Regions from separate parts of the Weissella sp. ESL1156 genome, predicted to be linked through region 2. Evidence: riboswitches for the same ligand, from Rfam matches in the RefSeq annotation. Region 2 holds a riboswitch; each other region holds the start of a gene.
The links. Region 2 has a riboswitch for thiamine pyrophosphate ahead of thiS (sulfur carrier protein ThiS). Riboswitches for the same ligand answer to the same signal wherever they lie in the genome.
Positions count from the first base shown of each region.

Region 1: linked by a shared signal. The riboswitch ahead of thiW (energy coupling factor transporter S component ThiW) and the one ahead of thiS (sulfur carrier protein ThiS) in region 2 are both predicted to bind thiamine pyrophosphate.
Region 3: linked by a shared signal. The riboswitch ahead of ACSKY2_RS00595 (ECF transporter S component) and the one ahead of thiS (sulfur carrier protein ThiS) in region 2 are both predicted to bind thiamine pyrophosphate.

Region 1 is NZ_CP196372.1:30,354-33,640, reverse strand. Features, by position in the region: gene thiM (hydroxyethylthiazole kinase) at 1-631, opposite strand, end outside; gene thiW (energy coupling factor transporter S component ThiW) at 628-1,143, opposite strand; TPP riboswitch at 1,245-1,346, opposite strand; gene ACSKY2_RS00230 (LysR family transcriptional regulator) at 1,396-2,292, opposite strand; gene ACSKY2_RS00225 (phosphoglycerate kinase) at 2,408-3,287, opposite strand, start outside.
Region 2 is NZ_CP196372.1:1,445,461-1,448,747, reverse strand. Features, by position in the region: gene ACSKY2_RS07475 (DUF368 domain-containing protein) at 61-900, shown strand; TPP riboswitch at 1,057-1,146, shown strand; TPP riboswitch at 1,242-1,331, shown strand; gene thiS (sulfur carrier protein ThiS) at 1,374-1,571, shown strand; gene thiF (sulfur carrier protein ThiS adenylyltransferase ThiF) at 1,589-2,239, shown strand; gene ACSKY2_RS07460 (thiazole synthase) at 2,253-3,023, shown strand; gene ACSKY2_RS07455 (hydantoinase/carbamoylase family amidase) at 3,026-3,287, shown strand, end outside.
Region 3 is NZ_CP196372.1:102,478-105,764, reverse strand. Features, by position in the region: gene ACSKY2_RS00605 (aldo/keto reductase) at 1-454, opposite strand, end outside; gene ACSKY2_RS00600 (ribose-phosphate diphosphokinase) at 494-1,465, opposite strand; TPP riboswitch at 1,638-1,729, shown strand; gene ACSKY2_RS00595 (ECF transporter S component) at 1,849-2,412, shown strand; gene ACSKY2_RS00590 (ATP-binding cassette domain-containing protein) at 2,416-3,287, shown strand, end outside.

The DNA of each region.
Region 1 (3,287 bases), 540 kb from region 2:
TTGGCATGTCTGTCCCCAAGAAAGCTGCAATCAACCCACCTAATGTATCACCAGATCCTGTAAAACGATCTAATTCATCCACACCATTTGAAAGTACCCAAACGTTATTTTTTGAAACAACGATGTCCTTTACGCCAGTGGCAACATAGGTTAATTGTGACGAGCGAGCTTGTAGTGCTGCAATCAAATGACTTATTTCTTCATCTGTCTGGTCAAGTATGCTGCCATCCACACCACGGCTATTTGTTGCTAAGCCACAAAGTGCGCGCATTTCAGAAATATTACCACGGACAACAGTTGGCTGCATTAGCATTAACTTTTGTGCAATTTGCATAGCTGATGTCGCACTTGCAATTCCCACAACATCTAATACAAATGGTTTTTGTTGCATAGCCAATTGTCCAGCAGCTAACAAGCTTTTTTCTTTATTAGGCGATAAACTACCAAGATTTAGTAATACAGCATCTGTTTGACTCGCTAAATCATCAAAAGCACGCACATCTTCTGTCATAATTGGTTTTGCACCAACATAGAGTAATGCATTTGCAACAGTTTCAACAGATATGGCATTCGTAATACAATGAACGAGCGGTGATTTTTGAAGGGGTATTGTGATTCCTGTCAATTTCATGCCCCCTTTTTACCATTAAACAGGCGCATCATATCTTTAAAAAGTGTGATTTTCTTGGCCTGTTGCCAAATTAACCATGCGGCAATAGCACCCATAAAAGTTGCCCCCAAAAATCTTGGTGTATACAACAACCAATATAAATCTGTTTTTGTTCCAGTGAATAATACCATTACTGGATATGACATTAATGATCCGATAATTCCTGTTCCAATTATTTCACCGATAATTGAACCGTAAATATTATGAGTTAACCTTGCCCCAACACCTGCTAATAAAGCACCAAATACTGCACCAGTCAATGCTAATGGCGGAATTCCCATCATCATCATTCGAATAATACCACAACACGTTGCCATAATTGTTGCATATAATGGTCCCATTAACACGCCAGCCAAAATATTGATCACACTCGACATTGGTGCCATCCCCTCAATCCGTAAAATTGGTGATAAAACGACATCTAAGGCAATCATCATCGCTAAATAGGTGATTTTCCTAACATTTGTATTCATTGATATTCTCCCTCAATTTAAAATTTGTTTGGCGATGTTGACTAAAAAACGTTCAATAAAAAAGCCTCCTTGCAATAAAAAATCACAAAGAGACCATGAAAATGCCTTATATGCACAATTCCTTCGCTTAAATAACTAAAACAGGTACGGAGGGTTTAGAGATAATCTCTTTCTCAGCTAATACAGCTCCCCTTTGTGATATCTATTTAATTTTATATTATTATAGTAACACATTAACAATTAAAAATACGTTTAAAGAATATCGTGATTAGTTGCTTGTGTGATATATTTCCAAAATAATTCATTCGCCTTTGATTCATGCATTTGTTTACATCTCATAAAGCCAAAATTACTTGTTGTATTTGTTCCTATTTTACGCTTAATTAATGGACCATCATTTGTCATATCAACTCTTTTTTCCATCATTAGGGCAATTCCCATCCCATTTGAAACCATGTTTAAGATAATATCGATTCTTTCACCTTGATATGATACCGCAGATGCCAATTGTTTTTTATCACCCATGACTCCTAATTTATTGAAAATTAATGTCTCTTCTCCTTCAAGCAGCAATAATTCTTCTGACATTAAATCGTTTAATGAAATAATTTGATGATTTGCTAATGGATGATTTACCGGAAGAATACAAACTAAATTATCCTGATCCGTTAATAACGTTTCAATGGTTTGATTATTTGTAGACGTATAATGACCAAATACAATATCAGCCTGATTATTATTTAAAGAATCTAACAATAAATTATCTTTTATTTCTGAAAAATGTAACGTAATCTCTGGATACCGTTGATGAAACGCACTCATCAATGAAAAGCCACGATAATTTGAAAAAGTTGGCATGGTATGAATCGTTAAAACATTATCTGACTCTGTATTATGTTGTTCTAACGTTTGTTGTAATGCCGAAAATTCATGTAAAATTTTTTTAGCATACATCTCTGTAATACGACCAGACTCTGTCAAATAAATATGCCGATGTTCACGTTTAAAAAGTCGTGTCTTTAATTCTTTTTCTAAAGATAAAATTTGCTTTGAAATATTCCCCTGTGTTGTATATAATCGGTCTGCTGTTTCAGAATAATTTCCCGTTTCCGCCAAATCAAGAAAAACAGCAAATTTATGAATATCCATAATATATCCCCTTATTCATTACTGTTTGGAATAGTTTACCACAAACCAATCAATGTTGACATACTAAAAAGGAAGTCAGATAACAAAATCCGACTTCCTTTTTAATTAATCAAATTTATTTTTCAGAAATTGCTGCAATTCCTGGCAACGTCTTTCCTTCAAGATATTCTAGAGAAGCACCACCACCAGTTGAAATGTGGCTTAATTGATCGGCAACACCCAATTGTTGTACGGCGGCAGTTGAATCACCACCACCAACGATCGTCGTTGCACCATTAGCAGTAACCTTAACAAGTTCTTCACCAATTGCTAGAGTTCCCTTTGCAAAGTTTGCCATCTCAAACACACCCATAGGTCCGTTCCAAACAACCGTCTTTGCATCTGAAAGAACTGATTTGAATAATTCTACAGACTTAGGACCGATATCAAGTCCCATGTAACCATCTTTAATGTCACCCTCTGCAACGTAAGTCTCAGCATCATTTGCAAATTTATCTGCAGCTATTGCATCAACAGGTAGAATTAACTTATCACCAGCATCGGCAATCAATTGCTTAGCAAGTTCAACCTTGTCCTCTTCAAACAGAGAATCACCAATCTTTTCACCCTTAGCGGCAGCAAATGTGTATGCCATACCACCACCGACAATCACTTTATCTGCCTTTTGTAATAAGTTTTGAATAATTGTAATTTTGTCAGAAACCTTTGCCCCACCAATAATGGCTACGAATGGACGCTTAGGATTTTCAACAGCACCACCTAAGAACTTAATCTCTTTTTCCATTAAGTAACCAGCCGCGGTTTGTGAAATATTTGCTGCAATTCCAGCATTAGAAGCATGTGAACGATGAGCTGTTCCAAATGCATCATTGACGAATACATCACCTAATGATGCCCAGTAAGCACCAAGTGCAGGATCATTCTTAGATTCACGCTTCACAACTTCACCATCAACAACATCAGCATAACGCGTGTTTTCGAAAATCAACACTTGT
Region 2 (3,287 bases):
CATTTATATCGCCATGAACACGAATATAGTGATAAACGACATGAAATGAGGAAATAATCAATGCAAAAACGACCAGGAGATATTATCTTCCGTGCTGTTAAAGGTGCATTAATTGGATCAGGATTTATTTTACCAGGCATTAGTGGTGGTGCTCTTGCCGCCGTCTTTGGATTATATGAACGCTTAATTTTATTTATGGCAAATCCATTGAAAAACTTTAAAGCAAATGTCCGGTTTTTCTTACCAGTTGGAATTGGTGCAGTGCTGGGTATTTTTTTACTATCATTTTTGATTAGCTTTATGTTAGGAGAAATTGAAAGTGTTGCACGTTGGTTCTTTATTGGTGCTATTTTAGGAACGGTGCCAGCATTATGGTACGAAGCGGGAAAAATGGGACGATCACAATGGGATATCGCATTGTCCATAATGGCGTGTATTTTGATGTTAATATTCTTATGGTTTGGCCGACCATTATTTTCAACCATTGAGCCCAGCATGGGCGCTTGGTTTTTAGCTGGTGCATTGATTGGATTAGGATTACTTGTACCAGGATTGAGTCCATCTAATTTTTTAATTTATTTAGGACTATACAAAGGAATGAGTGATGGTATTAAAAACGGTGATTTAACGGTATTGGTCCCCCTTCTCTTAGGATTGATTGTGATTGTTTTAGTATTTGCAAAAGTCATGGCGTATGTTTTTAAAGTTGCTTATGCCAAGTTGTTCCATATTATTTTTGGTATTGTGATGGCATCAACAGTGATGATTATCCCGATAGATTATACTGGTTTCACTGTTTGGCATTATATGTTTGCAGTTATCTTATTAGCTCTTGGCACAGGATTGGGCTGGTGGATGGGTCGTTTAGAGCAGATGGTAAAGCCAGAGATGGGGTCATAAATAGTGGTTTAGAATTTCATAGTAGTGAAATTTGAGGTGGTGACTTGTCGTATGATACAAGATAAATGATGCATGCAACGGCTCATCATTGAAAGCGATTTCAATAATGAGTTGTGTTTCATAATTAAACGTGCTATGGTTATCTTGTTAAGTTAATTAACGTATCTGGGGTGCTGTCAAGCTGAGAATATACCCACTGAACCTGATTTGGTTAATACCTGCGCAGGAAGATACAGTCCGAACATAGTAATTGATGGGCAGTCTTTTTGTGAAAACAAAGAGGCTGCTTTTTATATTTTACGAGGATTGCATAAAGCAATTGGTAAAAACAAAATCTAAACAACCATCGTCTGGGGTGCTGTCAAGCTGAGAATATACCCATGAACCTGATGTCGATAATACGATCGAAGGAAGTACGATATTTGACTGTGTACAAATACCCTTCTTTCGTGATCAGAAAGGAGGGTATTTTTTTGATTATTTTAAATGGTGAACAAATCGCAAATATGGCTGGTAAGACACTAGTCGATTTATTACAAGAAAAAACAGATATGATGCAAAATGTTGTCGTGGAATTAAATGGCAAAATTATTCATCGTGAAGAATTAGCGACACAAAGATTATCAGAAAATGATCATGTTGAACTAATTTCTTTTGTTGGTGGTGGTTAGAAAAGAGGACAAATAAAATGACACCAAAATTTCAAGGCGTAGCTGTCGCCGACTTCTTTGAGGGCATGAAAGCACGTAATGTTGCTGGTACAACGGAACCTTTGCAAAATGCGCAAGTTACGATTGCTGGTGCAGGTGGTTTAGGTTCAAATATTGCAATTGCACTTGCCCGTAGTGGTGTTGGTCATTTAACAATCATTGATTTTGATACCATCGAAATGAGTAATCTTAATCGGCAACAATATAAAGTTAGTCAGATTGGGATACCTAAAGTTGTGGCATTGAAGCAAAATTTATTAGAATTTAATCCATTTATTGATATTGATATCCAGCAGGTCAAAATAACGCCTGATAATATCGAAATATTATTTGCAGATTGTGATATTGTCTGTGAGGCGTTTGATAACCCAATGGCCAAGGCGATGTTATTGGATGGTATAACCAACTTTTATCCTGACAAGCCACTTGTTATGGGCAATGGTATGGCAGGATTACATGTCACTAATGAGATGAAAACAAAACAACAGTTACCAAATGTTTATATTTGTGGAGATGGTTATAGTAAAGGTGCTGAAGGACTGATGGCACCACGTGTTATGGTATGTGCTGGTCATGAGGCTAATGCCATCTTACGGTTATTAACTAAGCGCCCCGTTTTAGCAGAATAGGAGATAAATAATCATGGTTGAAAGTAATGATGATTTAATTATTGGTGGTCACCATTTTTCTTCGCGTTTCATTTTAGGATCAGGAAAATATTCATATGAATTAATTGATTCGGCAATTCATCATGCTGACGCACAAATTATTACAATGGCTTTGCGCCGAACGAACGCAGCTGAAGAAAATATTTTGAATTATATTCCTGAAGATGTCACGATTTTACCAAACACATCTGGTTGTACGAATGCTGAAGAAGCTATCCGCATGGCACGTATTGCTCGTGAATTAAGTGGTAGTGATTTCATTAAGCTTGAAGTTGTACCAGATAAAACTTACTTGTTACCTGATAATGAAGAAACAATCAAAGCAACGCAGGTTTTGGCAGATGAAGGATTTATTGTGATGCCATATATGTTGCCTGATTTAAATGCTGCGCGTAAGTTAGTGGCCGCAGGTGCTGCAGCTGTGATGCCATTAGGAGCGCCAATTGGTACGAATCAAGGCTTGGCAACGAAAGCGTTGATTCAAATTTTAATTAACGAAATTGATGCACCGATTATCGTTGATGCCGGTATTGGTCGTCCAAGTCAAGCAGCTGAAGCTATGGAAATGGGTGCCGCTGCAGTAATGGCTAATACAGCGATGGCAACAGCTGGTGATATACCATTGATGTCAGAAGCCTTTAAGTTAGCTGTTCAAGCAGGCCGAAAAGGCTATCTTGCACATCTTGGTCGTGTTTTGGATAAAAAAGCTGCGGCATCTTCACCAATAACGGGTATTAGTAAATAATTATGTCGAATGAAACTGTACAATTAGGTGATTTGCTAGATCAGTTCAATGCATCAGATGAAGTTGGACAAAATCGGCTCGTTTATAATCAACAGTGGTTGCAGAATCAACGTGCTTTAATTTTACTTGGTCAAAAATATCATGCAAAAGCCACTGTTGATGATTATGGCAATGTTTCTCTAGATTTTCCGGGACAAGAAACAGTTGCACCGATTGCAACGGGTTCTCATATGGACACTGTGCGTCAAGGTGGTCGTTATGATG
Region 3 (3,287 bases), 610 kb from region 2:
CTTCAGCTGTTTCACGTAAATTCGTATTTGGATCCCAACGATGAGCATAAAAAATGTCAACATAATCCAAATGCATTCGTTGTAATGACAGCTCCAAAGCGGCCATTAACGTTTTCTTACCTGAAAATTGGCCCAGTGGTCCTGGCCACATATGATAACCAGCCTTCGTTGTAATAATCAACTCATTACGATAAGGTCGTAAATCCTTTTGATAAACTGCCCCAAATGTTTCTTCAGCTGTACCATCTGCTGGACCATAATTAGAAGCATTATCAAATGAAAAAATACCATTATCAAAAGCTTTTAACATCACTTCTCTTGAATTTGCTAATGGTTTTTGGTCACCCAAATTACGCCATAAACCAAAAGATAATGCTGGTAAAATTAACCCTGAATCTGAAACACGTCGATATGGCATGATATCATACCGATTATCAGCTGCTGCATAGACCATCACAATACTCCTCTCAATCTCTTTGCTTTTATTTTAAATTCACAAACTAATTTCTGGCTTATTATTTGAACGTAATAAGACATCTAATTGTTTGTCATCGTGAATGCGTTGAATTGCTTCTGCAAATAATGGTGCAACAGATAACGTCGTAAACTTTGAACTTTGCTTTTCTTCAGGTATCTGTAAAGTATCCGTAAAAATGCAACGCTCAATATGGCTATCCGCTGCTAATTTTTCAGCTGCTTGTCCTGAAAGAACGGCATGTGTTGCTGCAACATAAACTTCAGTCGCACCATTTGCCAATAGCGCTTTTGCAGTCATTTGCACTCGATAACCTGTATCAACAATATCATCAACAATGATGGCACGACGTCCTTTCACATCACCAACAATAGCATCTTCTGATTCTGGCGTTGTCATTGCAACATTATCATTGACGATACCCCAAGGTGCACCAAGTAAATCTGCAAATTTTCGAGCACGACCTGCACCAGTATGATCTGGTGACACAACAACAATATCATCCAACAATTTACGACTATAGAAATAGTCTGTTAATAGTGGTGCTGCTTGCAAATGATCCACTGGAATATCAAAGAACCCCTGCAATTGATCGGCATGTAAGTCCATTGATACAACACGATCAACACCATTCATTTCTATTAATGAAGAAACCATCTTGGCGGTGATTGGTTCGCGAGCTTTTGCCTTGCGATCTTGACGAGCATAACCCATGTACGGAATAACTAATGTTATTTGCTCGGCTGATGCACGTCGCAATGCATCAACAATAATCATCATTTCCATAAAAGCGTCATTAACTTCTTCAGCAATTGGCGCAATCACATAAACATCATCCCCACGAATACTCTCTAAAATACGTTCGTATATTTCACCATCAGCAAAACGTTTAATATCCAATTGCGTTAAAGGTATATGCAACTCTTCAGCCACTGCTTTTGCCAAATCATGATTAGCAGTTAATCCTAACAGCTTTATTTGAGATTCCACGAATGAGTTCCTCCATTTCTAATCGCCACTCGTTATCACTTCTATTTTAACAAAAGTTATGTCATTACGGTATAGCTGATCTGTTCCTATTATGAAATCATTTTCATGATTTGCTAGTATGATGAGTAGAAATTTGCAAATCTGCCTGACTAACACTATACTTAAAGGAGAATCAAACAAGCTGGGGTGCCATAGAGCTGGCTGAGAAAATACCCATAGAACCTGAGCAAAGTAATTTTGCTAGGGAGCTTGGTTTGTTTACCATGACAGTAAACAAGCCCCAGTACCAGTGAGTGAGTCACACACATGGTATTGGGGCTTTTTTGTTACCAAAGCTTCGGCGATTCGATAACATTATATTTTTAAGGAGGTTTGCAATTATTATGCAAACAGTTAATGAATCAAAGGTTAAGTGGTCATTACGTGACGTCATTTTCTTAGCCATTATCGCTATTTTCTTTGGTGTTATTTTTGAAGTTTGGAGTGCAGCCTATTATGCCTTAGCTGCAACCCCATTAAAACCTTATGCAAATGACTTAACATTAGGTGTTTGGTTGATGGCTGGTCCATTAGCAGGTGCTATTTTGCAAAAAGTTGGTAGCTCAATATTAGGTGAATTATTAGCTGCTGCAGTAGAGATGCTATTATTCTCAAGTTGGGGAGCAGGTACGTTAATCTCGGGTTTTGTGCAAGGCTTCGGTACTGAAATTGGTTTCGCCGCTACTGGTTACAAAAATTGGGGAAAATTAGGCTTAAGTTTATCCGTTTTAACAACCACAATAGTCACCTTTATTTGGGACATGTTTAACAGTGGGTATGCAGACTATAAACCAAGTATGATGATTACTTTATTTGTCATTCGCCTCATTTCTGCTGGTTTCTTTGGTGGCGTCTTGGTCTATTACATCAAAAAATTAGTTGCCAAGTCTGGTATTATAAAACATTAAGCTATGACAAAATTAGAAGTTGATAACTTAAGTTTTGCTTACCAAACTGGTCAACCCAATGTTTTGAATAATATTAGTTGGATACCTGAAGAAGCATCCTTTAACTTATTGATTGGTCCTTCAGGATCAGGCAAATCAACCTTGTTAAAGTCAATGGCTGGTCTCTATCCAAAATTTGGAGGTGTGATAACTGGTGGCCAAGTATTACTGAACAATGAACCAATTCAACCAATTGTACCGTTTGAACGTGCAAAACGTATTGCAATGCTTTTTCAAAATCCAGACCGTCAATTTGCTATGCGAACCGCCCGCTTACAGTTAGTGTTCGCCCTAGAAAATTTGCAATTACCAAGTGAAGTCATTACGCAACGTGTTCATTTTGCAATCACTGCACTTCATTTAGAACAAATTGCTGATCAAAATCTACTGACTCTATCAGGTGGTGAAAAACAACGTGTTGCGCTTGCAATTATTTTAGCAATGGATAGCGACATTATCTTACTCGATGAACCATTTGCAAGCGTTGATCCAAATGCTCGCTTAGATTTACTAACTGATTTAAAGAAAATGCAGTTAGAACATCACAAAACGATTATTATTTCTGACCATGACTTATCAGGCTATCAATCACTAGTCGATCATTTATATGCCATTGATACTGAAACGGGATCGCTACATCAACAATCATTGAATCAGTTGGCTGATCTACCAGTTCAAAAGCCCTTTTATGGGATACCAAATTCAGATGGCCAACTAAGCTGGCAAGCACTAACATTAACTGTTGGCACAGAACGAATCTTACTTAAAAATAGTCAGTTCGTACTCCCCACTGGGCAAATTGGTTTACTATCGGGGGCCAACGGTATCGGTAAATC